One region of the Stenotrophomonas sp. YJH_SMC_17 genome, then DNA from elsewhere that is predicted to be linked to it. Evidence: predicted binding sites of a transcription regulator. Region 1 holds the regulator's gene; each other region holds the start of a gene.
The links. The regulator FliA, encoded in region 1, starts transcription of late flagellar genes. The targets are predictions, from matches to a motif close to TAAAGTTTNNCNNNCNNNGGCCGATAA.

Region 1 (7,440 bases):
GTGGGCGCGTAGATGCCCATCGCCTCGAAGACCTTGGCGCCGGCCTGGTCCTGGTGTTCCTGGCTGCCCAGTTCGATTTCCAGCATGTGCCGCATCGATTCGGGCTCGACGCCGTCCACCAGCAGCTGCAGGCCCTTGCGCAGGAACGGGTCCTGTTGCGCTTCCACCTGCGATTCCAGGCCCAGCAGGCCCTGGCGGCGGGCGATGTTGCTCCACTCGACGATCTGCTGGATCAGTTCGCGGCGATCGCTGTGCGGCGGGCGCACGACCCAGCGCACGATCTTGAACGCATGCTTGAACACGGCCGGGGAGGTGTGCAGCAGGATCGCGGCCACGGTACCGACGATGACGATCACAAACGCCGCAGGCGACCACAGCGACGCCAGGCCGGCGCCCTTGAGGATGCTGCCACCGACCAGCGAGGCCAGGGCGAGAAAGAGTCCAATGAGGCTGAGTCTATCCATGGTTCCGGTATCGGCTTGTATGAATGGGACTTGAGACACCGGGAGAATCTGGTGCAACGGAGTTCACAGTTTTCCGCGTCGCCGGGCATGGCCCGGCGCAACCACGACGGGGGTCATCTCAACCCGTCCACGTCCAGGATCAGCGCCATGCGACCATCGCCGATCAAGGTTGCACCGGCATAACCGCGCAGGCCGCGAAGGGCCTTCGGCAGGGGCTTGATGACCACTTCCTCGCGCCCGCGCACCTGGTCTACGACCAGGCCGAAGCGTGCTTCGCCGGCCTGCAGCACCACGATGGTCAGCAGGGTCGAGGCGGCCGGCGTCACATCCAGCCACTGACGCAGATCGACCAGCGGCAGGGTGTGCGAGCGGCGATCAAGCACGGCGCGGCCATCGAACCATCCCAGCGAGGTCCGGGGCGCGTGCAGCACCTCCATCACGCGGGCCAGCGGCAGTGCATAGACGTCCTCGCCGGCCTGCACCAGCAAGGTCGGCAGGATCGCCAGGGTCAGCGGCACGCGGATCAGGAAGCGGCTGCCACGACCCAGTTCCGACTGGATCTGGATCTGGCCGCTCAGTTCGCGGATGCGCGACTGCACCACGTCCATGCCGACGCCACGGCCGGAAATATCGGTGACCTGCTGCTTGGTCGAGAAGCCGGGCAGGAACACCAGGTGCAGGCACTCCTCGCTGCTCAGGCGGGCGGCGGCTTCCGGGTCGATCAGGCCCTTCTCGCGCGCCTTGGCGCGCAGCTTTTCCGGGTCGATGCCGGCGCCATCGTCCTGCACCTCGATACTGACGTAGTCACCTTCCTGCTGGGCGGACAGGCGCACGTGGCCCATCCGCGGCTTGCCCTGGGCCTCGCGCAGCTCGGGCATTTCCACGCCGTGGTCGATGGCGTTGCGGACCAGGTGCACCAGCGGATCGGCCAGCGCTTCGACCAGGTTGCGGTCCAGCTCGGTCTCGGCGCCGATCAGCTCCAGGTCCACTTCCTTCTTGAGCGAGCGGGCGACATCGCGGGCGACCTTGGGAAAGCGCGAGAACACCTTGCCGACCGGCTGCATGCGGGTGCGCATCACCGCCGACTGCAGGCGGGCAGTGGCAATGTCCAGCGTCGATACAGCGCGGTCCAGCTCCTCATCGCGCAGGCGTGCGCGCAGGGTCTTCAGGCGGTTGCGTGACAGCACCAGTTCGCCGATCAGGTTGACGATCGCATCCAGGCGCTTGGTATCCACGCGCACGGTGTGCTCGGCTTCGGCCAGCGGTTTGGCGGCGGGCTTGGCTGCCGGAGCGGCGGCCGCTGGGCGAGGCGCCGGCGGGGCAGCGACCGGCTTGCTGCCGGGCGCGGCGCCACCATGCAGCTGGTCGAGCAGGGCTTCGAACTCGTCTTCGCTGATCAATCCATCGTCCGCCTTCTTCGCCGGTGCGACCGCAGTCGGCGGGTTGCCGCCGTGCAGCTGGTCGAGCAGGGCCTCGAATTCGTCTTCGGTGATCAGGTCGCCGCCAGCGGCAGCCGGTGCGGCGGCGCTCGGGGCCGCGGTACCGCCACCGTGCATGTCGAACTGGGCGATCAGCTCCGGCGGGGCGTAGCCCGGTTCGGTGCCCGACGACACCGCGTCGAGCATTGACTGCAGGTAGTCCAGCGATTGCTGGGCGGCGTCGAAGTGATGGGCCTGCAGCACGGCCTGCCCGGCGCGCGCGATCCCCAGTGCTTCTTCGGCGGCGTGGCACAGCTCGACCATGGCGGTGACGCCGAGGAAGCCGGCGCCGCCCTTGAGCGTGTGGTAGCCGCGGAACACCGCGTTGAGCTGCTCGCTGTCCTGCGGCGCCTGCTCCAGCGACACCAGCTGTTCGCCCAGGCGGTCCAGGATTTCCTGTGCCTCGATGATGAAATCGGCAGTGATGTCGTCGGATACCGCGCTCATGGTTACAGCCCCAGATCCGACAACAGGTCGTCGGCGTCGTTCTGCGAGACCGCGTGGCGGTCCAGTCCCTTCAGTGCCGGCCCGGCCAGTTCCGGGTCGGTGCGATGCTGTTCCGGCGGCAGGCCGAGTGCGCCGAAACCTTCGTGTACGCGGCGCACGATGCCGACCACGCGCCGGATGATCTGTCCGGTCAGGTCCTGGTAGCTCTGGGTCAGGGCGATTTCGGTGAGGTTGTGGCGGATGCGCTCGAGCTGCGCGTCCTGGCCGGGCTGCAGGCCTTCGGCGCGCAGCTGTTCGGTCAGGCTGCGGCATTCCTCGGCCAGGTCCAGGGTGCGGTGGGTGGCCTGTTCGGTCATCGCCACCACGTGGTCCAGGCGTGCGCAGGCGTCGTCCAGTTCACCGGCTTCGCTCGGCACGGTCGGCAGTTCACCCAGCGCCTGACCCAGCTCGCGGGCCAGCCGCGAAAGGCCGCTCATCATCGGCTGCGTGCGCAGCGCGACCAGTCCGTCGATGCGTTGCCGCCAAGCGGCTTCGTCACCGGACTCCAGCGCGTCCAGGGCTTCCTGCAGGCGCAGGGCGAGGGCGTTCCTGTCGACCGTGGTATCCATCAGGCGCTGGCCGCCAGGCGTTCGAAGATCTTGCCCAGCTTCTCTTCCAGCGTCTGCGCGGTGAACGGCTTGATGATGTAGCCGTTGACGCCGCTCTGTGCCGCTTCGATGATCTGCTCGCGCTTGGCTTCGGCGGTGACCATCAGCACAGGCAGCGTTTTCAGCTTGGCGTCGGCGCGGATCGCCTTCAGCAGCTCGATGCCGGTCATCACCGGCATGTTCCAGTCGGTGACCACGAAATCGAACGGCTGGCTCTGCAGCAACGACAGCGCGGCATGCCCGTCCTCGGCTTCGGCGGTGTTGGTGAAGCCCAGATCGCCCAGCAGGTTCTTGACGATGCGACGCATGGTCGAAAAGTCGTCGACGATCAGGATGCGCATGTTCTTGTTCAAAGCAGAGTTCCTTTGTTGTTCATTCCGGGCGGCCGGGGGCAGCCGCCTCGGGGATGTTCATTCTTCAAGGCCGGCGTCGACCGCCTCGAATATCTTCAGTCGGCCCCGCAGGCGCAGTACCGCCTGGCCGTGGATCTGGCAGACCCGCGATTCGCTCACGCCGAGCACTGCGCCGATCTCCTTCAGGTTCAGCTCCTGCTCGTAGTACAGCGAGAGCACCAGCTGTTCGCGCTCGGGCAGGTGGCCGATGGCCTTGCCCAGCTCGCGGCCGAATTCGCCGCGCTCCAGCACCTGCTGTGGGGTCGGGCCGCCCTGGGCGACGGTGTCCAGCTCGCCCTGGTCCTCGATGCGCGATTCCAGGCTCAGCACCTGGCCGCGTGCGGCGTCTTCCATCAACCGCAGGTACTCTGGCAACGGCATCTCCATCGCCGCGGCCACTTCGGTGGCGCTGGCGGCACGGCCGCTGCTCTGTTCGAGGCGGCGGATGGTGGCGGCGGCGTCACGCGCACGGCGGTGCACCGAACGCGGCACCCAGTCGCCGCGGCGGATCTCGTCGATCATCGAGCCACGGATGCGGATCGAGGCATAGGTCTCGAACGAGGCGCCCTGGTCGGCGTCATAGCTGCGCGAGGCTTCGATCAGGCCCATCATGCCGGCCTGGATCAGGTCGTCCACTTCGACGCTGGCCGGCAACCGCGCAGCCAGGTGGTGGGCGATGCGCCGCACCAGATCCGAGTGCTGGGCGATGACCTCGTTGGCTGCCGAGCGCTGGACCTCCCGGTACTGGGCTGCGCCTTTCATGCGGCCACCCCGCGCTGCTTGAGGATGCGCTCGAGGAAGAACTCGACGCCGCCACGCGGCTCGGTCGGCGCCTGCCAGCGGGCGGTGCGGCGGGCAATCTCGGTGATCGCCAGCGCGGCCGGGCTGGACGGATAAGCCTTCACCACCGGCTGCTGGCGCTGCACCGACAGGCGCAGCCAGTCATCCTGCGGCACGCAGCCCAGGTAGTTCAGCGAGACATCGGCAAGGAACTTCTCGCAGACGCGGGTCAGCTTCTCGTACAGCACGCGGCCTTCGTTGGGATCGCGCACCATGTTGGCCACCACCTGGATGCGGTCCACGCCGCGCTCGCGTGACAGCACCTTGATCAGCGCGTAGGCATCGGTGATCGAGGCCGGTTCGTCACAGACCACCACCACGGTGTCCTGCGCGGCCTGGCAGAAGGTCAGCACGCCGTCGGTGATGCCGGCGGCGGTGTCGACCACCATGATGTCCAGCTCGCGTTCCAGTTCGGAGAACACGTTGACCAGGCCGACATGCTCGGCCGGGGCCAGCTCGGCCATGTGCCGGCGGCCGGACGCGGCCGGGACCACCAGCACGCCATTCGGGCCTTCGACGATGACGTCGTCCAGCGAGCAGCGGCCGGCGACCAGGTCGGCCAGCGTGAAGGTGGGGTTCAGCCCCAGGATCACGTCGATGTTGGCCAGGCCAAGGTCGGCGTCCAGCAGCAGCGTGCGCTTGCCCATGCCGGCCAGTGCCACGGCCAGGTTGGCCGAGACATTGGTCTTGCCCACGCCGCCCTTGCCGCCGGTCACGGCGATGGTGCGCACAGGGCCGAGCGGCTCGCTGCGGGTGGCCGACAGCGGGAAGGTCTTGGTCAGCTTGGCGTACTCACGCGACGGCATGGTTCAACTCCGGGTTGCAGGGCATATCGGCCGCTCGGCGCAAATCTTCAAGGCGAAGTACAAGATTGGCTGCACTGGCCCGGTGCAGGTCGTCCGGAACGTCCTGGCCATCGGTCACCCAGGTGATCGGCAGGGCATGGTCCACGGCTACCGACAGGGCGTTGCCGAAGCGGCCGGTCTCGTCCAGCTTGCTCAGTACCAGGCCCTGCAGGTTGGCGGCGCCGAAGCGGCGGACCACCTCGTCCATGTCGCCGAAGCTGGTGTTGGCCGGCAGCACCAGCAGGGTGCGGACCTGGCGGGCGGCGCGCAGCCACTGCAGCTGGGCGGCCAGTGCGCGGTCGCGCGGGCCCAGCCCGGCGGTGTCGATCAGCACCAGCTTGTAGTCCTTCAGGCGTTCCAGCAGCTGGTCCAGGTCGGTGCCGCTGTTGGCCTCGTGCACGGCGATGCCGAGCTGGCGGCCGTAGCCGTACAGCTGTTCGCGGGCGCCGATGCGGGTGGTGTCGGTGGTCACCAGGGCCACGTCACGCGGCGCGTGCTTCTCGGCGAAGCGCGAGGCCAGCTTGGCGATGGTGGTGGTCTTGCCGGCGCCGGTCGGGCCGACCAGGGCAATCACGCCGCCTTCCTCCAGCGGGTCGACCGGGGCGATCGGCAGCTTGCGCGAGATCAGCCCCAGCATCAGGCCACGGCCACGGTGGGCTTCGGTCTCCAGCGGGATCTGCATGGCCACGTCGCGGGCCAGGCCGGCGTCGAAACCGTACTCGTCCATCAGGTCCAGCGCGGTGGCGCGCACCGGGCAGCCACGCAGGCGCTCGTCGGTGAAGCGGTTCATCTCGCGCTCGATCACCTGGCGCATGCCGGCCACTTCCTGGCGCAGCTGGCGGATCTCGGCGTCGTCCTGGGCGACCACGGTCAGCACCGGGGCCGGGGCGAGGGTGGGCTCCGGCGAGGTTTCGATGACGGTGTCGGCCACTGCCGGTTCGCTGGCGGCGATCTCCGGCTGTGCTTCGGTTGGAGCCGCGCCCGGCAGCGGCGGCGGCTGCACGGCGGGGGCCGCGCTTTCGTGATGCATCTCGTGCGGCGGGTCGATCTGGAAGCGGGCACGGTTGGCTGGCGCGCTGGCGGCCGGTGCCGGTGCAACGATGGCCTCGGCGAACGGGGCGAAGATCTGTTCGGGCAGCGCCGGTTCATTGACGGCAGCGCGGGCCAGGGTCGCGGCGAAGCCGGTGCTGCCGCGGGTCGGCACGATCTCGTCGGCGCTGTCCAGGGTGCGGCCGGTGGCACCGACCGCGGCGCGGGCGAGGGCGGCCACGGCCGAGGTGGTCGCGGCAACCGGTTCCGGAGCGGGGGTGTTGCTGCGACGGCGGGTGACTGCGGCAATGACGGCATCGGCGGCGGTGCGCGGCTTGGGGGCCGGCGGCGGTGCGACATCACGGCGCGAGGCTTCCAGCGCACGCTGCACGGCGCTCTCGTCGTAGTTGGCGGCGGCGACGATCTCGATGCCTTCCTCGATCCGGCGGTTGGACAGGATCACGGCGTCAGGACCATGTTCCTTGCGCACCAGGTTCATGGCCGAGCGCATGTCGGCGGCGACGAATCGTTTGATTTTCATGCTGTGGTCACGGGACGAAGACGGCGGGGTGGCGGTCGGAGAACTCGGGTGGTCGGTGGTCTGCACGGTGCGGGTTCCCCTTGGTGTCTGTCTGTTGCGTTGGTTCGAAAGTGGTGTCTGTTTTCTGGCGCATCGGAGGGCGGCGTCAGCTGATCGTTCCGACCAGCTTCAGGCGCTTGTCCTCCGGCACCTCGCTGTAGGCCAGGACCGACAGCGACGGAACGCTGTGGCGGACCAGGCGGGCCAGCGCGGCGCGCACCGGGCCAGGTACCAGCACGACCGCGGGCTCGTTGCGGGCTTCCTGCTTGCTGACACATTCGGCCAGGCTCTGGTGCAGTCGCTCAGCGAGTCCGGGTTCCAGCGCGGCGCCGTTGCCCTGCGTGGACTCCTGCAAGACACGTTCCAATTGCGGGTTGAGGGTGAACACCGGCAGCTCCGCCGACATTCCGGCGATCTCCTGCACGATGAAGCGGCCCAGTGCGGTGCGCACGGCGGCGGTCAGCACCGCCGGGTCCTGGCTGCTGGGCGCGTGTTCGACCAGTGCCTCGGCGATCTTGCGCAGCTGGCGGATCGGAATGCGCTCGACCAGCAGGTTCTGCAGCACGCGCACCACCGCCGACAGCGGCAGCGCCTTCGGCGTCAGATCTTCGACGAGCTTGGGCGCGCTCTTGGCCAGGTTGGCCAGCAGGTGCTGCACTTCCTCGTGTCCGAGCAGTTCCGGCGCGTGCTCGCGGATCAGGTGCGAGAGGTGGGTGGC
Region 2 (7,440 bases), on a different contig from region 1:
CCATGCCCGGCTTGCTGTTGCTGTTGCTGCTGGCGGGCATTGGCGTGGCGGGCATGCCCACCTTCACGTCCGATCGCGGCCATGTGCTGCCGATCACGGCTGATCGCCTCGCCGCCCTTGCGGCCTGCCGCGCGTGCCTCGTCGGGGCTGAACTCATGCGCATTGCCGGAAGCATGCGCGGCACGCCCGCCTTTGGCAGCGATCGCGCGCTGCTTGGCCTGGTCCATCGAGGCGAAGCCCCGGTTGGAGCGGTGATTCTGCTCAGTCATGGGAAGTCTCCTGCTGCATGGGTGGCGCCGTGGTCGGCGACGGCGCCCATGCTTGGCCAACGCGTGCTAAGTCCAGGTCGCCATCGCGGTCGTGGCCTTCACGCGATGTGCGCACCTGGTTGATGGCGGCGCCATTCAGACGAACGCTGCGGCAGGCATCAGCGAAGATGCGGGGCGTCATCGAGACGGCGCTGTGTCAGCGCCGACGGGCGTCGCCCAGGCGTTGCGCGAACGGTCGTTGCTCCAGCGCCTGCAGTGCCTCGCGCAGCACCTGCTCCAACGACTGTCCGAGATCCGCATCGAGGCTGCGTGCGGCACGTGCGGTGGCCTGCCATTGCGCCTGCAGCGCCGGCAGTGCCTGCAGGGCAAGCGGGCTCAACTGCAGGATGCGTTCGCGGCTGTCGCGAGGTGCGGGTGCTGGAGGGCAACATCGGCTACCTGCGGCTGAGCACCTTCCATCCGCTCGATCTGGCTCGCCCCAAGCTGGCGGCGGCGTTCACCCTGCTGGCCGACACCGATGGCCTGGTGCTGGACCTGCGCCAGAACGGCGGCGGTGACGATGGCAGCGCGGACCTGCTGGTACGCACGCTGCTGGAGGCCAGCGTTACCCAGGTGCAGGCCGTTGAGCATCGCGGCCAGCGCACGGCGGTACCACTGCCGCCGGCGAGCCTGCCGCTGTACCTGAAGCCGCTGGTCGTGCTGATCGACCGCCGCACCGGCTCGGCGGCCGAGTTCGTCGCCTGTTCGCTGCAGGCCCTGGGACGTGCGCGCATCGTCGGCGGCCGCAGTGGTGGCGCCGCACATATGTTCGATGATCCTGTGCTGCTGCCGGACGGTTATCAGATCAGCATTCCGGACCGCCAGCCCATCAACCTGCGTACCGGCGGCAACTGGGAGCGCACCGGTGTGACGCCCGATGTTGCAGGTGGCGAAGATCCGTTGTTCATCGCACGGCAGTTGCTGGCGCCCTCGAAGTCGTCAGGATGAACGCACATCTGCAACACCGCCCTATCGCAGACGACATGCAGCATGCCTAGAATCGAGGCATCCCGGTAGTTCCCGGGCGCTTCGAGTGAATGGACTCAATGAAGATTCTGTTGACCGGCAGTTCCGGGCGGATCGGGCGCGCGATCTTCGGTGCGTTGGCGGCTGCCCATGAAGTGGTGGGCCTGGATCGCAGCCCGTTTGCCACCACGCGCATCATTGCCGATGTCACCGATCATCAGGCCGTCGTACGCGCGGTGCAGGGCGTCGACGCGGTCATCCATACCGCGGCCCTGCATGCCCCGCACGTTGGCCTGGTACCGGATACGGTGTTCCAGCAGATCAACGTGGACGCCACTGCGCACCTGCTGCAGGCGGCGCGCGAAGCCGGTGCTCGGCGCTTCGTGCTGACCAGTACCACGGCGCTGTACGGCCATGCCGTGGTGGCGGGGGGGTGCCGATGGATCGACGAGGATACCGAGCCGTTGCCGCGCACGATCTACCACTGCACCAAACTGCAGGCCGAGGCCCTGGCTGAAGCCGCCGCTGCGCCGGAGTTCAGTGTGCGCGTGCTGCGGATGGGGCGCTGCTTCCCGGAACCGCCGGAGCGGATGGCGATGTTCCGCCTGCACCGCGGCATTGACGCGCGTGACGTGGCCAGCGCGCATGCGGCGTTGCTGCTCGATGAGGGCGCGGCCTTCGACCGCTACATCGCCTGCGCGGCGACACCGTTCCGGCGCGAGGACTGCCTGGAGCTGGCCACCCAGCCGCGCAACGTGTTGGCCCGGCGCGTGCCGCAGTTGCTGGCCGAGTTCGAGCGCCGTGGCTGGCCGTTGCCGCTGAGCGTCGATCGCGTCTACGACAGTGCCCGTATCCGCAGGGAGCTGGGCTGGCAGCCGCGCTTCGGGCCGGACGACGTGCTGCAGCAGTACGCCTCAGGCAGCATCGAAGTGTTGCCACGCGCGGAGTGGATCAGGGACCGGGTGGCCGAGTAGGGGAGACGGGACGGGTTTCCGGCTCGTCCCTGAGCGGATTCAGGAATGTGCACGCCGGGCGCCTCAACCTGGTGGGCTGGCGGCCGCTAACCCGGTGCGCTTCCAGCGCCGGGCGGTCCCCGGCGGCCGGCAGCCTGCGCGATGGATCGCGCGCCTGCGCGGTGCCCTTGCGGTGCCGGTTGTCCTGAACTGCCTTGCGGATCCTTCCATGCCTTCTTCCCGTTCCGCCGCTGCCCGCCGCCCGGGCAGCATCGCCCACAAGCTGATGCTGGGTACCGCCGTCATCGCGCTGCTGTGCTTCGGCCTGACGGCGTTCCTGATCTATCGCCAGGCCAGCGCCAGCCTGATCGATGCCTCGCGCCAGACCATGACCAGCGAGGCCAATGCCGAGGCGCGCCAGGTCGCGGCCGACCTGGGCACCGCCTTCGCCAGCAACGATGCGATGGTTGAAGCCGTGCTGGCCCAGCGCGCGCGTGGCGACGTGCCCGACCGCGCCAGCCTGGCCGCGGTGATTGGCGAGCAGCTGCGCACCCACCCCGAATGGCTGGGCAAGAGCACCATGTGGGAGGCCAACGCCTTCGATGGCAAGGATGCCGAGTTCGCCAATACCGAGATGCACGATGCCAGCGGCCGCTACATGAGCTACTGGGCCTGGCATGACGGCAAGCCGCAGCAGTCGACCATGACCGACTACACCGAAGCCGCCGACGGTTCGGCCGACTGGTACGTGGTGCCCAGCCGCGACAAGCTGCCCAAGGTCAGCGAGCCCTACGCCTACGACATCGCCGGCCAGCAGGTGCTGATGAGCACGTTGAGCACGCCGATCGTGGAGAACGGCACGTTCCTCGGTGTGTTCACCGTGGACTTCTCGCTGGCGGCGCTGCAGAAGCATCTGGCGACGCTGACGCCGATGGGCGCTGGCCGCGTCGAACTGCTCTCGCCCAAGGGCGTAGTGCTGGCATCGGCCAATGCGGCCGAGATCGGCAAGCCGCGCAGCGACGCATTGACCCGCAGCATGCTGGCCGACATTGCCGCCGACCGCAGGTTTGAAGCCTTCACCCCGGACGCGGCCGGCAACGTACGCGTGTACGTGCCGCTGCGCGTGGGCGATGCCCCGCAGCGCTTCGCGCTGGGCGTGGTGATGCCGCATGCGGTGATCGTTGCCGAGGCCCGCCAGCTGCTGTGGCTGACCCTGCTGGTTGGCGTGGTGGCCGCGCTGACCCTCAGTGCCGGTGTCTACGTGCTGCTGCGCCGCCTGGCGATCCGCCCGCTGGCCGAAGCCGTGCGCGTGGCGGGCGACGTGGCCGCCGGCAAGCTGGACAGCACGCTGCCGGCACGCAGCAACGATGAAGTGGGCCGCTTGCTGGAGGCGATGCAGGGCATGCGTGGCCAGCTGCAGGCCGTGATGGCCGCGCAGGCGGAAATGGCGCGCCGCCACGATGCCGGCGAGCTCAGCTACCGCATGGACGCCTCGGCGTTTCCGGGCGAGTACGGCCGCATGGTGGCCGACAGCAACCAGCTGGTGGCCTCCAGCAATGCGGTCACCCAGCGCCTGGTCGAGGTGATGCAGCGCTACGCCGTAGGTGACCTCAGCGTGGACATGGAAGCACTGCCGGGCGAGAAGGCGGTGTTCACCGCCGCCATGGCCACCACCAAGCACAACCTGGCCGCGATCAATGAGCAGATCCGGCAACTGGCGGCTGCGGCCGCCGCCGGCGACTTCGCGGTGCGCGGTGATGCGCTGCGCTTCGACCACGATTTCCGCCGCATGGTGCAGACCCTCAACACCATGATGGAGGTGAGCGACCACAACCTGGCCGAGCTGTCGACGCTGCTGCGCGCGATTGCCGCAGGCGACCTGAGCGCGCGCATGCAGGGCGACTTCCACGGTGTGTTCGCGGTGATGCGCGATGATGCCAACAGCACCGTGCAGCAGCTGACCGGGATCGTCGGGCAGATCCAGCAGTCGGCGGCCAGCATCCGCCTGGCGGCGGGTGAGATTGCTGCCGGTAACAGCGACCTGTCGCGCCGCACCGAACAGCAGGCGGCCAACCTGGAAGAAACGGCCGCGTCGATGGAGGAGTTGACCTCCACCGTGCGCCAGAACGCCGACCACGCGCTGCAGGCCAACACCCTGGCCGGCTCCGCAGCGGGCGTGGCCAGCGAAGGTGGCCAGGTGGTCAGCCAGGTGGTGCAGACGATGGAGCAGATCGAAGCATCGTCGCAGCGCATCGCCGAGATCATCTCGGTGATCGACGGTATCGCGTTCCAGACCAACATCCTGGCGTTGAACGCGGCGGTGGAAGCCGCGCGGGCCGGTGAGCAGGGCCGCGGCTTCGCCGTGGTCGCCAGCGAGGTGCGCGCGCTGGCCCAGCGCTCGGCGGGTGCCGCGAAGGAAATCAAGGAGCTGATCGATGCTTCGGTGGCCCAGGTCGGTGCCGGAGCGCAGCTGGTGCACGGCGCCGGCCGCACGATGCAGGAGATCGTCGGCCAGGTCGGGCGGGTCAACGAGATCATGGCCGAGATCTCGGCCGCCTCGCGCGAACAGTCAGCCGGCATCGAGCAGGTCAACCAGACCGTGGTGCAGATGGATGAGACCACCCAGCAGAACGCCGCGCTGGTGGAGGAAGCCAGCGCTGCGGCACGCGCGATGGAAGAGCAGGCCGAGCAACTGGCGGTGGCGGTCTCGCGCTTCCGCCTGCAGGCCGAGCCGGTGGCCGTGGCACGCCGCGCGGCCTGAGGTCCGCTACGCGCACATGAAAACGCCCGGCCAAGGCCGGGCGTTTTCGTTTCAGCCGGTCACAGCGCACCGGATCCAGGTCCGGTGACGGCTTGGGTTCAGAACATCCCTTCGAAGGGGTTCCAGCTGGCGCGACCCTTCACCTGCTCCAGGTAGTAGCTGTAGTTGGTGCTTGAAGCAACCAGGAAGTTCATGGCGATGAACAGTGGACGCGCGACGACATCCGGCAGGAACAGCGAGACGATGGTCAGCACGATGCCGATGCCGATCACCACCAGTGCCTTGCGCCACATGCCCAGGATGAGCAGGTAGATGAAGCCGAAGAAGAAGGCGAAGAAGTTGATGTTGACCTTCAGGCGGTCGCCGAAGGACAACGCCTTCCAGGCCTGCTTGAAACCCGGTTCCTTGGGTGCGCCGTGCTGCTGGAAGAAGTTGAAGCGGAACTGCCACTTCGGGCTGAAGCGGGAGAGGTCGACTGTGTTCATTGACGTACACGTCCTTGTGGGAAAACGTTTACATGATACGGTGCGGCCGGTTCAGGAATCCACCCTGCAGCGTCGGAAATGTGACGCTCTATCCTGCATGGTGGTGCGGCGCAGGGGCGCACCGTCACCCACCCGCCTTGTTTTTAGGATAGGGTGCGCAGTTCCGCTGCCGCACCCGCTGAATCCGTGCGGCGGCGGGATGTCCATGGAGGCTGCATGACCACACCTGCTACACCGGAAAACGCACCGGGACCGGTGCTCCTGCCGACACCTGAAGTGGTGCAGGCACAACAGCTGCTCGCACGCCAGCAACTGGCGGTAGCGATGGACCGTGCACGCACGGCGGCTGTGCAGAGCGCGGCGCCGGCCGCCGCACTGGAAAGCGAGTAATCCGCAACACCGCCGATCGCGCTGGCCCGTCGCCAGCGCGATCGCGGCGGATGCTGCTGGTCAGAACCGCGCGGTCATGCTGAGGAAGTAGCTGCGCCCGGCCACGAAGTAGTCGGTGGAGCCTTCCGCATACAGCTTCTTGTCGGCCAGGTTGCTGACACCGCCACGCAGGGTCAGCACCTCGTTGACGTTCCAGGCCGCGGTCAGGTCATACAGCGTGTAGGCCTTGAGGAAGGTCGTCGCCGTGCCGGTCTGCTTGCCGGTGTACTGCGCCGACAGGCTGCTGGAAAACACCGTGCCGGGCGTCCAGTCCAGCGACGAATAGCCAGAGAATTCCGGTGTGTCGATCAGGTTGCGGCCGGTGGTCAGGTTCTTGGCTTCCTTCATCCAGGTGGCCGAGGTGCGCCAGCGCCAGTGCTCGCCGAAGCGGAAATTGAGGTTGCCCTCCATGCCGCTGGTGCGCGCGCGCTGCACGTTGCTCATGCGCGTCCACCAGATGCCGTTGAACCTGCCCAGCGGGGCGTACTCGATCTTGTTCCTGAAGTCGGTATGGAAGTAGGTCAGGCCGGCATCGACCAGGTCGTTGTCGAAGCTGATGCCGATCTCGCGGTTGGTACTGGTTTCCGGGTCCAGGTCCGGATTGCCGGCCATGTAGCAGCCGCCGCGCGTATAGCCCAGCGGGATCAGCGAGGTGCAGCCACGGCCACCGGACTGGGTGGCGGCGGTGGCGGAGTTCTCGGTCAGGCTGGGCGCGCGGAAGCCCTTGGAAATGCCACCACGGATCGTCCATTGTTCGGCCGGGTGCCAGACCAGGTAGGCGCGCGGACTGACATGGCCGCCAAACTTCCCATGATGGTCCAGGCGCGCGCCCAGGGTCAGCGCCAGGGTGCGGTGCAGTTTCAGCTCGTCTTCGACGAACAGGGCCCACGTATCCACTTCCAGATCGGAGCCGCTGACGGCATTGCCGGCATAGTCGATCGGCGCGCGGCCGATGGTGTCGGTGTTGGTCAGCTCCTGGCGCTTCCACTGGCCGCCCACGGCGAACTGATGTTCAACACCGAGGGTGAATGGCGTGGTCAGGCTGCCTTCGATGATCGTATCGGTCGCTTCGGAACGGCCGGTAGCACCGATGTCGTTCTTGTACTTGGTCCAGTACGCACTGATCTTCGAATTGCCGAAGCTCCACGTGCCATCGTGGTTGAGCGCCAGCGAGCTGCGCTTGAGTTCGCTGGCACCCCAGGCGCCTTCATCCTGCTTTTCCAGCGAGGCGTCGATGAAGGCCTGCTGCACGCCATGGCCGGCTTCCAGCGACAGTTCCTGCGCGTCGCTGAGCGTCCACTGCAGCAGCGCGTCGACATTGCGATCCTTCTCGCCGGCGTAGGCGTTGCCGTAGACACCACCGTTGGACTGGTCCGAGTCGCGGCGCATGCTGTTGGCACCGACGCGCAGGCCAAAGCGTTCGCCGAGCGGGCCGGAGAACGTGGCGCCGATCTGCTGGGTGTCACCGCGCTTGTCATCGCCGGGGCGGGTATAGCTGTGCGTCGCGCTGCCGTTCCATTCATCGCCGATGCGCCGGG
Region 3 (7,440 bases), on a different contig from region 1:
TCTGCAGCTGCGCGGTGCCCAGGCACAGCAGGCGACCCTGCGTGGCAGCATCGAGGATTACCGGCAAGCGTTGACGTTGACCGAGGACCGCTTCCGCGGCGAGATCGCTTCGGAACTGGACGTGTCCCGCGCGCGGCACCAGCTGGCCAGCGCGCAGGCCGACCTGGACGCGCTCGACGGACGCTGCGCGCTGCTGCGGCATGCCATCGCCGAGCTGGTCGGTGCGCCCGCCAGCGGCTTCGCCGTCGCCGATGCGGGCCTGCCGTCGCTGCCATCGGTGCCGGCCGATCTGCCCAGCAGCCTGCTGCGGCGACGGCCGGACATCGCCGCCGCCGAACGCCGGGTGTTCGCCGCCAACGCAGGTATCGGCGTGGCGCGTGCAGCGTGGTTTCCGCAGCTCAGCGTGAGCGGCCTGCTGGGGGGGCAGACCTCGGGTGGCAGCGCGCTGCTCGACGCAGGCAACCGCTATTGGGCCCTGGGCCCATTAGCGGCGCTGCCGGTGTTTGATGGCGGCCGGCGCAAGGCAGCCAAGGCCGAGGCTTATGCGGAGTTCGACGCAGCGTCGGCACAGTACCGCGCCACCGTGCTCGCTGCGATCCGCCAGGTGGAAGACCAATTGACCCTGCTGCGCCAGCTCGACGCCCAGCGCGGCCACGAGCAGGATGCGGTGGCCGCCGCGCGGCGTGCCGAGCAGATCGCACATGATCGCTATACCAGCGGCGCGATCAGCTATCTGGACGTGGTCAGTGCGCAGACCGATGCACGCCAGGCTCAGCTCGGTCTGCAGGACATCCAGAGCCGGCAGTTGCAGGCCAGCGCGGCCCTCATGGCCGCGCTCGGTGGTGGCTGGTCGCAGTAGCAGCGGCAGGCGGTCTCAGCCTGTGAGAGGGCGGGGCGGAACAATCGCCGCAACCCCATCTGGAAGCGAGAACGCAGGATGATCACCTGGAATCGGAATGCCGTTGCCGCCTACGCGCCGGCCATGGTGGGCTGGTGCCTGGCACTGGCCAGTGGCCTGCGTCTGGAACAATTGCGCGACGACCGGCTTGCCCAGGCGATGCTGCCGCTGCTGCACGGCGGCGTGGTGGCGTCGCTGCTATTGACGCTGGCCTGCACGGTGGCGGCCAGCGTGCTGCTGTGGCGAGGTGGCCACCGCAATCGTGGTGGCATCGATGCGGGCACTACAGCGGCGCGGCATCCATCAGCAGGAACCGGCACGGTGCACGCTGGAAGGCGTTGATCCGGGGCACAAGGCGCTGGAAATGTTCGCTGGCGCAGTGCAGGTCGAGCGCCGCGCGGTCCGGCCACCGTTCGATGAAGATGAAATGACCCGGATCCTTCTGGTCCACGAACAGTTCATAGCCGAGGCAGAGCGGCTCGCGCTGCGTGCACGCGACCAGCTCACGATACAGCGGCAGCACGGTGTCCACGGCATCGGGACGGATGAAATCCTCGGCGATCACTTTCAGCATGTCCGGCACCTGCAGATCGGGCCCTGCAGGATAGTGCCGGCGCGTGGCCGGCACCTATCCCCGTCGCCGCAATACTGCGTCCGCGTTGACCAGGTGCACATCGTGCATCTGGTTGAGGTAGGCCTCGTAGTAGCCCCTGTGCGAGGCACCGACGATGGTCAGCATGCGGCTACCCGGGTGCTGGCCCAGCACGTCGTGCGATGGAGCGCAAGCAGGTCATCGGGTTTGCTTAGGTTGGCCTTCATCGGCTCGTCCGCGGTGAAGCGCGCCGCACTTGCCGGGTTGTCCCAGGCTGCTTGCAGGGCCGCGCTGCAGGCATTTTTCTGTGCTTCCGGGATGGGAGCGTCGCCGGTGAGGTCATCGACCGACCGTAAGCGCTCCAGGTCTAGGCGTGGCGAGCACGCCGGCGATCATGCCCACCTCGTAACGCTTGGCCGTGCGCTTGTCGAGGAACGGCACCAGTTCCGGTGTCAGGCTGTCGGCGGTGCGACGTTCGTCCTTGGGCAGGCGCAGCCATTGCACCACCGCCGAAGCAGGGCCTCGAGCAGCGGCTGCAGAATGTCCGGCGTGAAGGTCTTCGGCAGCCCGGAAAGATGGGGCGTGCCGAGGACCAGAACTTCGTTAGGGCGCCCGGCGGGTGGCCCCTTCACTGGTCTGGCTGGAAGGCGGGGCGATAGCCGGCATCGGTGGCAAACGCGCAAGTGCTGCACAGGCCAAGGAGGATGAGGCCGTCCAACCGAACGAACATGTGATCTCCTTGTCGATGTACCTCCTGCAGATGGCTGCACGTCGCCATTTTCACGTGGCGGGGTATCTCCCGTGGGTCATGCAGACATCACCGGCTCGAACTGCACCCGCTTCCGCAGCGCGTGAGTACGCCGTGAAGTACACCGCAGCGTCGGCGGAAGTTGAGACGGAAGTCGCGGAATTCCGCTAAAGCCGCCGCCGGCATCGCCGATATCCCCTCTGGATCCCGCTCCAGTCGCCCGCTGCAGGACCCCAGGCTGCCCCCGATGGGCGGCCCGCGCTGTGTGTTCCGCCGCTCCCAGATGCCGATCGCACCCGCACCAGATGTTCTTGCCAGCCGCTCGAGGGGTGCCTGCCGGTACCTGTAGTCCTTAGCAACTGAAGTTGCCGCCGGGCATCCCGCCCGTCGGGTCGCAACCCTTTGTCGGACACCGAGGATCAGACAATGCTCATTCCAGGCTTCACGGCAGGCGCGCAGGCGCCAGCCGAGCTGCATACCCGTTGGTCGCCGTGGCGCGCGCTGCTGGGCGTCCTCGCCCCGCAGCACCGCGCCAGCGCCATGCCTGCAGCGAACGATCGCTCCGAACTTGAGGCCCAGGTTGCGGCGCTGCATCGGGTGCAGGCTGTCATCGAATTCGCGCTCGACGGCACCATCCTGCAGGCCAATGACAATTTCCTGCAGGCGGTGGGCTATCGGCTGGAGGAGATCCAGGGAAAGCACCATTCCCTGTTCGTCGATCCGGAGCAGGCGCGCAGCGTCGAATACCGCGATTTCTGGGCGCGGCTGGGGCGTGGCGAGTACGACGCCGGGCAGTATCGCCGCTTCGGCAAGGGCCAGCGCGAGATCTGGATACAGGCCTCGTACAACCCGGTGCTGGACCGCCAGGGGCGGCCATACAAAGTGGTCAAGTTCGCTACCGACATCACCGCGCAGAAGCTGCAGACGGCTGATTCGGCCGGGCAGCTGGCGGCGATCGGCAAGTCGCAGGCGGTGATCGAGTTCAGCATGGACGGGCGCATTCTGTCGGCCAACGACAATTTCCTCGCCACCACCGGTTACAGCCTCGACGAGGTGCGCGGACAGCACCACTCGCTGTTCGTCGAGCCTGGCCATCGTGGCAGTGATGAGTACCGCCGGTTCTGGGAAAAGCTTGGCCGCGGCGAATACGACGCCGGGCAGTATCGGCGCCTGGGCAAGGGCGGCCGCGAGGTCTGGATCCAGGCGTCCTACAACCCCATCCTCGACCTCAACGGCAAGCCGTTCAAGGTCGTCAAGTACGCCACCGACATCACCGCGCAGGTGCATGAAAACCAGGCGATGCAGCGCGCCGTGGCGCAGACCCGCGAAGTCGTGGCCGCGGCCAAGCAGGGCGACCTGACCCGCCGCGTTGCCACGGCCGACAAGCAGGGCGCGATCGCCGAGCTGTGCGAAGGCGTGAATGCGCTGGTCGAGGCGATGGCAGCGATCATTGGTCAGATCAAGTTCGCTGCCGACACCATTGCGGTGGGGGCGACCGAGATCGCACAGGGCAACAGTGACCTGTCGCAGCGCACCGAGCAGCAGGCGGCCTCGTTGGAGGAAACCGCGGTATCGATGAAGGGGCTGGCCGAGACCGTGCAGCGCACTGCCACCAACGCGCGCCAGGCCAGCCAGCTGGCCGGCGGTGCCGCTGACGTCGCTGCGCGCGGCGGTAGCGTGGTGCATGAGGTGGTCGAGACGATGGCGGTGATCAATGCCTCCTCGCGGCGCATCGTCGACATCATCGGGGTAATCGACGGCATCGCGTTCCAGACCAACATCCTCGCACTGAACGCAGCGGTGGAAGCCGCACGCGCCGGCGAGCATGGGCGTGGATTTGCCGTGGTCGCCACCGAGATCCGCGAGCTGTCGCAGCGCTCGGCCAGCGCAGCGAAGGAGATCAAGCAGCTGATCGATGAGTCGGTGGCCAACGTCGGGGCCGGCACCGCCCAGGTCGAGAGCGCCGGCCGCACCATGGACGAGATCGTGACCAATGTCCGCCGGGTCAGCGACCTGATGACCGAGATCAGCACCGCCTCGCAGCAGCAGAGCGACGACATCCAGCAGATGAACCAGGCGGTCGACCTGATCGACCAGGGCACCCAGCAGAATGCTGCCCTGGTCGAAGAGGCGTCGGCAGCAGCGCGCAGCATGGAAGAGCAGTCGGCACAGCTGCTGCAGACCGTGGCCGGTTTCCGTGTCCAGGACGGGGCAGGGCATCCGCATGGCGGCGCAACCCTGCGGGTGGTCTAGGCGCGCGGGGCAGCGGGTGCGTCCCGGGCCTGCAGGGCCGGGGCAAGATGCACGCGGTTTCGCCCGGCATGCTTGGCGCGGTACAGGGCCTGGTCGGCACGGTCGACCAGGTTACCCGGCTCGTACGGATCACTGGCGGCCTGCCAGGCCACGCCCACGCTGATGGTCACATGGCCCTCGGCAGCGGGTAGTGCAGCGCTTTCGACCGCAGCACGCAGGCGTTCTCCCAGATGCAGCGCGTGCATCGCCTCGGGCGATGGCAGGGCCGCGATGAACTCCTCGCCCCCGTAGCGGGCCAGCAGGTCATCTCCTCGCTGCAGGCAGCCATCGAGGATGCCGACGACGGCACGCAGGCGGCGGTCACCTTCCGGGTGCCCGTAGGTGTCGTTGAGCCGCTTGAAGTGGTCGATGTCGATCATCAGCACGGCCAGGCCCCGCCCCTGGCGGCGCGCGCGGCGGTGGGCGGCACCCAGCGACTCATCGAAGCTGCGCCGGTTGCCCAGCCCGGTGAGGGGATCACGTCGTGCCAGTGTTTCCAGTTCATCGCGCTGGCGCTGGACCTCGACCTGGCTCAGCACGCTGCGCAGCGCGTAGGCGAGCATGGCGCCGATGAATCCGGCCATGGCCAGGCCCGGTTGCAGGCGGGCGACCAGCAGCGCCACCATCATCAGCAGCAAGGGCAGCATGAGTGGTACGCCGGCATCGACGATGCGCCGCAGGCTGCGGGATACTGCCACTGGCGGGCGGCGGCGACTGCCTGCCATGACCGCCAGCAGCACGAACAGTGCACTGATCAGCAGGTCCGCCCAGCTGCCGTCAGGTATCTGCGGCTGGTAGGTATTGATGTAGAGCGCCAGCAGGAAGTATCCCAGCGCGTAGATCGAGAGCGTCCGGAAGAAATCGCGGCGGTCGGGATTGTCCTCGGCCAGGAAACGGATCAGCGCGAAACAGAACACCAGGCTGTTCTGTACGCTGCTCATCGTGTGCAGGCATTGCGTCCACAGCGCTGTGTTGAGGGGCGCCATGGCCCGCATATGCAGGTAGTACAGCAGCCACAGCAGGGCAATGACTGCAAGGTCCACCGTGCGGATGCTGCGGTTGCCACCTCCGGGGCTGGCGGCCACGTAGGTCAGGGGGACCCGGTAGAACACATACAGGATCAATGACGATGCCGTCATCTGCGCCGGCGCGAGGCCGGCCACGTTCCGGTACAGCAGTGCCAGCAGGGCGAGCGAGAACAAACCGACGGCCGCGCCGAGCAGCCGCCATTTGCAGGCTGCCTGTCTGCCGCGTGCCCGCCGCACGCACGCCAGTGCGGCCAGCGAGGGGGCGGTGATCAGCAACAGGTAGGAACCGACAGGGTCCTGCGGGCCGATCAAGGCAATGACGAGAGCGTGCGTGACCAGAAAAAACAGTGCAGCACGTAGCGTCATGCATTCCCCCGCCCCCGGATCCGGCGGGATCACGATAGGCAGATGTACGTGAGGCTGGCAAGAAAAGTGTGCGCTGCGTCTAGTGTCAACCTTGTCAGCAGTCGCGGTTGTGGCGCACTGGGCTCCGGAGCCCCTCGGCGCTGCCCAGGACGACCGCCTGGACGCGGCGTGCAGTTCAGCCCCGGAAATGCAAAAGGCCAGGTCGGGGACCTGGCCTTTGATGCAGTGGTGCCGGTGAAAGGACTCGAACCTTCATGGGGTCACCCCCGGCTGATTTTGAGTCAGCTGCGTATACCATTCCGCCACACCGGCAGGCAGCGTGCGAGTGTAACCGAGGTGGGCAGGGCTTTCATAGGGGCAAGGCAGATCGAGGCGTTTCCTGTCGGCATCAGCCTTGTGATGGCTATACTGCGGCGGCTTGAATACCTCCAGGAGCGGTAGCCGATGACAGTGTTGCAGGACCTGAGGGTGCTGGTGGTCGAGAACGACGAGATGAGCGCGGCCCTGCTGCAGATGCAGCTGGTGCATGCCGGAGCCACCGTGGTCGGGTTGGCGGCGAGCGTGGCTGAAGCACTGCGCCTGCTGGAGGAGACGTCTCCGGATGTGGCCCTGCTGGACTATCGCCTGGCCCGCAACGAGACCAGCGAACCGGTGGCGGCAGCGTTGTCGGCGCGCCGTGTACCGTTCGTGCTCGCCACCGGGATGCTGGCCGAACAACTGCCGGATGCGATGCTGACCGGCATCCTGCTGGTCAAGCCGTACCTGTCGGCGGATCTGAGCGAGGCGCTGGTTCGCGCAGTGGGTCGCTCCCGCGTCAAGGCCTGACTGGCCCACGTGGAGACGGCCGGCGTATGCTGCCCGGGCCTGAATGCTCAGGCCTACAAGGAGAGTGGCATGAAGAAGTGGATCAAGCGCATGGTTGCTGCGGGTGTCCTTTCGATGGCGGTCTTCGGTGGTACGGCAACTGCCGCGTGGTGCGGCCAGCCCTGTTTCCAGCTCTACAAGAGCTGCATCGCACGCGGCGGTGAGGTTGAGCAGTGCCTGCAGGAACAAGCTTTCTGCGAAGAGGCGATGTGCGGCGGCAATCCCTGATCCAGGAACCCCGCCTCGGCGGGGTTTTTCATCTGCGCAAGGCGCTCAGCCCGCTTCTTCATGTACGTAGCGGATGTCCTCGCGGTCGTCGAGGATGCGGTACTGCTCGGCCAGGTTGTCCGGGTCGGGCGTGAGCCAGGCATCCAGGTGCTCCCTGCGGATCGGTATCACGCCGCGGTCGTGGCCTGCCGCGGCGACATCGCGTGGTGGGGTGTCGGTGATCGTGGCGAACGAGAGCAGGCGGCCTTCCGGGCCCTCCCATTCCGCCCACAGGCAGGCCAGCAACAGGTCGCGGGGCGGCTCTGGACGGAACTCCAGCACCACATCCTGCTCTTTCTCGTCCGTGCCCAGTGTGCGACCGGCAATCGCGTGCCGGGGCACGTGCTCATAGAACGCGCTGACCACCACCACGCCGTGGCGCAGG
Region 4 (7,440 bases), on a different contig from region 1:
TTCGACTACACCACGCTGTTCAGCAACCCGGATCTCTGCGGCCCGGGCATCCATGTCGCGACGCGGCCGGAACGGTTTGTGGCTCGCCTTGAACGGGTCACGGCGCTGGCGGAGCTGGAACGCACGCGCCTGCTGCGCTGGATCGCGGCCAGCACGGGATTGTCGGCGGTGTGGTTCCGGGATGACGGCGACACGGCTGACATCGATGAGACGGTGGCGCGGATGGCACTGGAGGCACTCGCGGAAGCGTGACCCAGCGGTAGAGCCGAGCCTGCGCTCGGCTGCTTCTGGCTGAAATCTGCATGCCTGGGCGAACAGCAGCCGAGCGCGTGCTCGGCCCCACAGGCCTCCGCCCTGGTAGGTGCCCGCCTCGGCGGGCGCACCGCGCCAGGCGCAGATAGGCCCGCACCAAAAGCCGGTCAGGCCTTTTCCATCGTGCACAGCAACGGATGCTGGTTCATCCGCGAATACTCGTTGACCTGGGCAACCTTGGTCTCGGCCACTTCACGGGTGAACACCCCGCACACACCGCGGCCGCGGGTGTGGACGTGCAGCATCACCTGCGTGGCCTTGTCCAGGTCCATGCTGAAGAACTGCTGCAGGACGTCCACCACGAAATCCATCGGGGTGTAGTCGTCGTTGAGCAGCATCACTTGGTAGAACGGCGGCGGCGCCACTTCCGGGCGCGCGGGCTCTACGGCAACGCCGTGCTCGTGCTGGGAATCAGGGGAAGACTCATGAGGCATCTGCCCATTATAGAGGCTCGGGCGAGCCTGCGTCGGCCTGCCGCACATTGGACGGCACGCGCGGCCGCCGTCACAATTGCACTTTCCCTCAGTATTGCTTCACAGGATCTTCATGAAAAGGACCCTTCTCTCCACCCTGCTGATCGCCCTGGCTGCCACCGGCTCCGCTGCCGCAGCGGAGGCCGACAAGGCCGTGGCCCGCCACCTGGACAAGCTGGGCTACGCCTACGAAGTCGACGAGGACGGCGATTACCGCATGGTCTTCGACGTCGAGGGTGACCGCACCCAGATGGTCTACGTGCGTTCGTCGGTGGAGGATTTCGGCAGCCACAACATCCGCGAGATCTGGTCGCCCGCGTACAGCGCCAAGACCAAGCAGTTCCCGGTGGCCGTGGCCAACCGCCTGCTGGAAGACTCGCAGGATGCCAAGATGGGGGGCTGGGTGAAGCAGGACACCACCGCCATGTTCGTGGTGAAGATCGACGCCGATGCCACGGCCGACCAGCTCAGCGACGCCATTGATGCGGCCATCCGCTCCGCCGACGCGATGGAGCTGGAACTGACCAAGAAGGACGAGTTCTGAGTTGAACGCCACGCCGGACCTGCGCTGGGCACCGCATGCCACCGTCGCCACGGTCGTGGTAGACGGCGGGCGCGTGCTGCTGGTTGAAGAGACCATCGACGGCCGCCAGGTGCTGAACCAGCCGGCCGGCCACCTCGAGCCGGGCGAAAGCCTGGCCGAGGCAGCCCTGCGCGAGACCCGCGAGGAAACCGGCTGGACGGTGCAGCTGACCCACTTCATTGGCTGCTACCAGTGGACCGCCGGTGACGGTACTGCCTTCCTGCGCTTCTGCTATGCGGCCCGCCCGGTCTCGCACGACCCGGCGCAGCCGCTGGACACCGGCATCGACCGCGCCCTGTGGTTGACGCCGGCCGAGCTGCGGGCCGCCGGTGAACGCCTGCGCAGCCCGCTGGTGTGGCAGGTAGTGGCCGATTACCTGGGTGGCCAGCGCCACCCGCTTTCCCTGGTCCGGGAGGTCGCATGAGCACTCCGCGCGTGATGGTGGGCGTCTCTGGTGGCGTCGACTCTTCGGTCGCCGCCTGGCGCCTGGTACAGCAGGGTCAGGCCGTGGCCGGCCTGTTCATGCAGAACTGGGCCGACGATGGCAGCGGCGACTGCCGCGCCGAGGACGACCGCCGCGATGCGGTGGCGGTGTGCGGCCTGCTCGGCATCCCCTTCCACTTCCGCGATTTCTCCAGCGAGTACTGGCAGGGCGTGTTCGAACACTTCCTGGCCGAGTACGCCGCCGGCCGCACGCCCAATCCGGACGTGCTGTGCAACCGGGAAGTGAAGTTCAAGCATTTCCTGGATGCCGCCCGCGAGCTCGGCGCCGAGCGCATCGCCACCGGCCACTACGCACGCGTCGCCCAGCGCGGCCACCAGTGGCTGCTGCTGCGCGGTGCCGACCGCTCCAAGGACCAGAGCTACTTCCTGCACCAGCTGGGCCAGGAACAGCTGTCGGCCACCCTGTTCCCGATCGGCGACCTGGAAAAGACCGACCTGCGACGGATCGCGCGCGACGTCAGCCTGCCGACCCACGCCAAGAAGGACTCCACCGGCATCTGCTTCATCGGCGAGCGCGACTTCCGCGAGTTCCTCGGCCGCTACCTGCCGGCCAAGCCCGGCCAGATCCTCGACCCGGCCGACGGCAGCGTGATCGCCGAACACCCGGGCGTGTTCTATTTCACCCTGGGCCAGCGCGAGGGCCTGAACATCGGCGGCGTGCGCGGCCGTCCCGCGGCGCCGTGGTATGTGGTCGGCAAGGACGTGGCCAGCAACGTGCTGTACGTGGACCAGGACCGCGACAGCAAGTGGATGCTGTCCGACCGGCTGCGCTCGGAAACCGCGCACTGGATTGCCGGCGCGCCCCCCGCCCGCCGGTTTGAGTGCACGGCACAGACCCGCTACCGCCAACCCGATGAGCGGTGTACGGTCGAGGTGCTGGACGACGGCAGCGTGCTGGTCACCTTCGCGCGCCCGCAGCGCGCCGTTACCCCCGGTCAATCACTGGTGCTGTATGACGGTGAGGTGTGCCTGGGTGGCGCGGTGATCGCCGCCACCGATGCGCCGCTGGAACAGCGCCTGCGCACCACCCCTTCCCCTTTTGAGGTAATCGCTGCATGAGTTTCACTGTCGACGACCGCGTCCTGGCCCTGGCCGGCATTGCCCAGGCCCTGCAGCAGGTACGCCGTATCGCCGATACCGGCCATTCCGACGCCGCCGCCGTGCGCACCGCCGTGGACAGCGTGTTCCGCGTTGATGCGTCCTCGCCGCAGGAGGTGTTCGGTGACCGCCATGCACTGAAGGCCGGACTGCGCCTGCTGCACAACTACTTCCGCAACCAGGGCCAGGACCCGATCCTGCCCAAGCTGGCCCTGTCGGTGCTTCAACTGGAGCGCCGTTTCGTACAGGACGGCGCGACCGTCAACAAGGTCGCCTCGGGCATCGAGCGCGCCCAGCGCCAGGCCACCGAGCTGGGCGACAGCGGTCACCCGGACGTGCTGTCCAACCTCGGCGGCCTGTACGCGGACACCATCAGCCACCTCAAGCCGCGGGTGATGGTGCAGGGCAACCCCCATTACCTGGGCCAGGCCGGCGTGGTGGCCGAGATCCGCGCGCTGCTGCTGGCCGCGGTACGCTCGGCGGTGCTGTGGCGCCAGCTGGGCGGTAGCTACTGGGACTTCCTGTTCAGCCGCAAGGCGATGATCGAGGCCGTGGATCGCCAACTGGCGTGAGCCCGAGGGGTCGGATCCCTTCCCGGCACGGAAAGGGCTCCGACCCCGAAGCCGCCAGGGCGCCGGAAAACCGGCGCATTCAGAATGCACTTCGAGGCACATCGACGTTAAAGAGAAAGGGGGTACGGCCGATACATCCTCCGTGCACCTCCCGAGAACGTCCATGTACTCACGCATTTTCATCCGTCTGGCCGCCCCCCTGGCTCTGACCCTGCTGCTCCCCATCGCCATCGGTTTCGAATGGCCGGCCGCCCTGCGCTGGGCGATCCTGACCACGATGACGCTGAGCTGGCTCGGCTTTGCGTGGTGGACCACCCGCGCCCAGGCACATCGTTCCCCCGAACACGCCCGTGTCCTGCGCGAACAGGACCAGCTGCTGACCGAACTGCGCAACTTCGTCGGCAACGAGATTGACGGTTCGCGCGGCGAAGTGGAACGCGCCCGTGACCTGATCCGCCAGGCAGTGTCCAGCCTGGGCGGCAGCTTCGATGCGATGAACCGCAAGTCGCGCCAGCAGAGCCAAGCCCTGTCGCGCATCGTCGACCGCGCTGGTGATGAAGGCAATGCCGGCCTCGACGTTGCCCGTTTCGCCCAGCACGCCAGCCACCGCATGGAACAGCTGGTGGAAGCGCTGGAACAGGTCAGCGGCCAGAGCAGCACCACCGTGCAGCACATCGACCAGATGGCGCAGCACCTGGATGGCATCTTCGCGCTGCTGGAAGACGTCAAGTCGATCGCCGACCAGACCAACCTGCTGGCGCTGAACGCGGCCATCGAAGCGGCGCGTGCCGGTGAAGCCGGTCGTGGCTTCGCCGTGGTCGCTGACGAAGTGCGCAACCTGTCCGAGCGCTCGACCACCTTCAACGAGCAGATCCGCAAGCTGGCGCACAGCTCCAAGGACGCCATCGCCAAGGTGCGCGAGACGGTCTCGCACATGGCCTCGCGTGACATGGACCGCTCCCGCGAAGCCCGCCAGGAAGCGGCGGCGATGCTCGACAACGTTGCGCAGATCAACGCTTCGCTGGGCGACGGCATGCGCGAAGTGTCCGAGTGCGCCCGTTCGATCGATGGCAGCGTGGCCGAGGCCGTGCGCGCCCTGCAGTTCGAAGACATCGCCACCCAGGCACTGGGCGGCGTGCACACCCACCTGGACCGCCTGACGGCGATCAACCGCGAAGCAGTCGCCCTGCAGGAACTGCTGCACCGCAATGGCGGCGTGTTCGACGAAGAGATCGCCACTGCCCTGCAGCGCACCGGCAGCCGCCTGCGCGAACTGCGCAGCGAGTGGGAACGCCCGCCGCACAAGCCGGTTGCCCAGCAGAGCATGGGCGCCGGCACCGTCGAGCTGTTCTGACCCTGATGTCCGCTGCCGTCGCCGGCAGCCCGCAAGGCCCCGGTTCGTCCGGGGCCTTTGCCTGTGACCCGCCGTTGGATGCATCCTGTACACGCACCATGACCCTGATCCGCGCCCTGCCCTCCCTCACCGACACCGAACGCCCGCGCAACGCGAGCGTGCGTGAGCAGCTGCAACAGCTGGAAGAGGTCGCCCGCGAAGAGATCCGCGAGCTGCAGCAATTGGCAGATGCTCGCCCTGCCCCGTCGCGGGCGGACGAGGCGCTGCTGGGGCTGGCGTGGGACCTGGGGCTCGATGGGGAAGCGCTGAAGTAGATCCACGCCTTGCGTGGATGGGCCGCCCCGCATGGCATGATGCCCCGGTCCCGTTCATGGAAGACCGATGGCCATCGCCCTGATCGCAGTGCTGCTTATCGAGACCGTCCTTCTGATGGCCTGGGTGGCCGGCTATTTCAGCTGGGGCATCACCCTGTTCAACGAACGCATTGCGGCGTCACCGGCCATGCAGGCCCGCCTCTCGCTGGGCAGCCTGGAGCGTGACCTGCCTTGGGACAAGTGGCTGCGACTGACCTTCCATGCGCTGCCCGATGGCAGCATGGCGTTCCGCGAGAGCTTCGCGCCGAGCTTTGGCCTGCGCTACTTCCCGGTGATGCGCGGTCGCATCGTACTCAACGCGCGACGGCACGAGGTGCGGGTGATCGGCCTCTGCAGCTGGTTCGTGGCGATTCTCTCGCTGCTGCTGTTGCCGCTGGTGGCGATGCGCCCGATGGTGGCGCCGCTGCTGCTGGTGCTGCCGCTGTTCGTGGGCAGCTATCTGGTCCAGAAGCGGCGCTATGCGGCCATCGTCGAGACGCTGCGCATGCAGTTGAAGGCGGAATTCCCGAGGTAGATCCACGCCATGCGTGGATGGTCGCGCGCCCAGGCATTCGTGCCGACCCAGGTCGGCACCTGCCAAAGCGGATCCTCAGCGCACCAGCACGGCTTCCCCGCTGGCATCGGTGCGCAGCGAAACCGGCTGTGGCTGGCGCAGCCACTGCGCGAGGTCACGCGGGCTGAGCGGGCGCGAGTACAGGTAGCCCTGGATCTCGTCGCAGCCCTGGCGGCGCAGCATGTCTTCTTCCTGGTGCGTTTCCACGCCCTCGGCCACCACCTTCATGCCCAGCGCGTGGCCCAGGTGCACGATCGCCTGGGTCACCTCGGCCGTGCCCGAATCATGCAGCATGCCCTGCACGAAACTGCGGTCGATCTTCAGGCGGCCCACCGGGAAGCGGTTCAGATAGTTGAGGTTGGAAAATCCGGTCCCGAAGTCGTCCACTGCCAGCGGCACGCCATGGCGCTCCAGTACATCGAAGCAGTGGCGCAGGATGTCGGTGTCACGGATCAGCGCCGACTCGGTCAGCTCCAGTTCCAGCCGTTGCGGCGGCCAGCCATGGGCATGGCAGATCTCGATCACGCGTTCGGCGAAGCCGCGATCCCGCAACTGCACCGCCGACACATTGACCGCGATGCGATCAAAGTGCAGGCCGGCGCGGTCCCAGGCGGTGGCCTGGCGGCAGGCTTCATTGAGCACCCAGTCGCCGATCCGTACGATCTCGCCGCACTTCTCTGCGATGGGGATGAACTCGGCCGGGCTGCAGTAGCCGATCCCGGGCCGGTGCCAGCGCAGCAGCGCTTCGATGGCCGGTGGCTCGCCATGATGGGCATGCAGCAGCGGCTGGTAGGCCAGGCTGAACTCTTCGCGCTCGATGGCGCCGTGGAGTGCATGCTCGAGCTCCAGCTTGCGCTGGATGCGGGCCAGCGCGTCCTGGCTGTAGTACTGGTAGGTATTGCGGCCGGCCTCCTTGGCCGCGTACATCGCCGCATCGGCGGCACGCAGCAGGGAATCGAAGTCGGTCTGCGCGTCGCCCAGCATCGCGATGCCGACACTGGCGCCGACCTTCAACGTGGTGTCGCCACGGCGCAGCGGCTCGGCCAGCGAAGCGATCAACTTGCGCGCCACGTGGCCGGCGTCTTCCGGCTCGGCCAGATCGCGCAGCACCACGATGAACTCGTCGCCACTGAAGCGGCCAAACAGGTCGTTGTTGCGCAGGTTCTGGTGCAGGCGCGTCGCAGCGGCCTTCAGCAGCGCATCACCGGTGGCATGACCGAAGCTGTCGTTGATGGTTTTGAAGCCGTCCAGATCGATGAACAGCATCGCCAGCGAGGTGCCACGGTCGCGCGCTTCCTCGATGGCTTCTGCTGTCTGCTCGCCGAGCAGCACGCGGTTGGGCAGACCGGTGAGCAGATCGTAATGGGCCAGCAGCTCGATGCGCTCGTTGGCCTCGCGTTCCCGGGTGATGTCGCGGAACAGCACCACGAAGCGCGGCGGCAGCCCATCACGGCGGTCCAGTTCGATCAGCACCTGCACCCAGACGCGCAGGCCGGACTGGCGGTAGAAGCACAGGTCCAGCTGCTCGGGCAGGCCGCCGTTGGCGATACGGGCGAGCGCCGCCTCGAACGCGTTGCGCGAGTCCTCGGTGTACAGCGCCAGCGCTTGGTCGAGGGT

Region 2: the regulator FliA is predicted to act here: its motif matches at 2,312-2,338, upstream of AC5P8Z_RS11265 (methyl-accepting chemotaxis protein).
Region 3: the regulator FliA is predicted to act here: its motif matches at 2,407-2,433, upstream of AC5P8Z_RS09220 (methyl-accepting chemotaxis protein).
Region 4: the regulator FliA is predicted to act here: its motif matches at 3,651-3,677, upstream of AC5P8Z_RS12795 (methyl-accepting chemotaxis protein).

What each region holds. Positions count from the first base shown of each region.
Region 1 is NZ_JCAFUU010000012.1:7,821-15,260, forward strand. It holds gene AC5P8Z_RS19365 (flagellar motor protein) at 1-464, opposite strand, end outside; gene AC5P8Z_RS19370 (chemotaxis protein CheA) at 578-2,389, opposite strand; gene AC5P8Z_RS19375 (protein phosphatase CheZ) at 2,392-2,997, opposite strand; gene cheY (chemotaxis response regulator CheY) at 2,997-3,389, opposite strand; gene AC5P8Z_RS19385 (RNA polymerase sigma factor FliA) at 3,447-4,190, opposite strand; gene AC5P8Z_RS19390 (MinD/ParA family ATP-binding protein) at 4,187-5,074, opposite strand; gene flhF (flagellar biosynthesis GTPase FlhF) at 5,061-6,683, opposite strand; gene flhA (flagellar biosynthesis protein FlhA) at 6,829-7,440, opposite strand, start outside.
Region 2 is NZ_JCAFUU010000003.1:323,996-331,435, forward strand. It holds gene AC5P8Z_RS11245 (KGG domain-containing protein) at 1-269, opposite strand, end outside; partial or broken gene AC5P8Z_RS11250 (MarR family transcriptional regulator) at 466-672, opposite strand; partial or broken gene AC5P8Z_RS11255 (S41 family peptidase) at 666-1,256, shown strand; gene AC5P8Z_RS11260 (NAD-dependent epimerase/dehydratase family protein) at 1,355-2,248, shown strand; gene AC5P8Z_RS11265 (methyl-accepting chemotaxis protein) at 2,457-4,988, shown strand; gene AC5P8Z_RS11270 (DUF2628 domain-containing protein) at 5,087-5,473, opposite strand; gene AC5P8Z_RS11275 (hypothetical protein) at 5,690-5,863, shown strand; gene AC5P8Z_RS11280 (TonB-dependent receptor domain-containing protein) at 5,924-7,440, opposite strand, start outside.
Region 3 is NZ_JCAFUU010000002.1:900,163-907,602, forward strand. It holds gene AC5P8Z_RS09200 (efflux transporter outer membrane subunit) at 1-859, shown strand, start outside; gene AC5P8Z_RS09205 (hypothetical protein) at 938-1,240, shown strand; gene AC5P8Z_RS09210 (putative quinol monooxygenase) at 1,182-1,472, opposite strand; partial or broken gene AC5P8Z_RS09215 (hypothetical protein) at 1,527-2,220, opposite strand; gene AC5P8Z_RS09220 (methyl-accepting chemotaxis protein) at 2,665-4,491, shown strand; gene AC5P8Z_RS09225 (GGDEF domain-containing protein) at 4,488-5,924, opposite strand; tRNA gene AC5P8Z_RS09230 (tRNA-Leu) at 6,151-6,236, opposite strand; gene AC5P8Z_RS09235 (response regulator) at 6,369-6,749, shown strand; gene AC5P8Z_RS09240 (hypothetical protein) at 6,819-7,016, shown strand; gene AC5P8Z_RS09245 (SOS response-associated peptidase family protein) at 7,062-7,440, opposite strand, start outside.
Region 4 is NZ_JCAFUU010000004.1:21,782-29,221, reverse strand. It holds gene AC5P8Z_RS12825 (APH(6) family putative aminoglycoside O-phosphotransferase) at 1-252, shown strand, start outside; gene clpS (ATP-dependent Clp protease adapter ClpS) at 420-746, opposite strand; gene AC5P8Z_RS12815 (hypothetical protein) at 859-1,329, shown strand; gene AC5P8Z_RS12810 (NUDIX hydrolase) at 1,331-1,792, shown strand; gene mnmA (tRNA 2-thiouridine(34) synthase MnmA) at 1,789-2,931, shown strand; gene hflD (high frequency lysogenization protein HflD) at 2,928-3,542, shown strand; gene AC5P8Z_RS12795 (methyl-accepting chemotaxis protein) at 3,706-4,896, shown strand; gene AC5P8Z_RS12790 (hypothetical protein) at 4,995-5,210, shown strand; gene AC5P8Z_RS12785 (hypothetical protein) at 5,278-5,784, shown strand; gene AC5P8Z_RS12780 (bifunctional diguanylate cyclase/phosphodiesterase) at 5,860-7,440, opposite strand, start outside.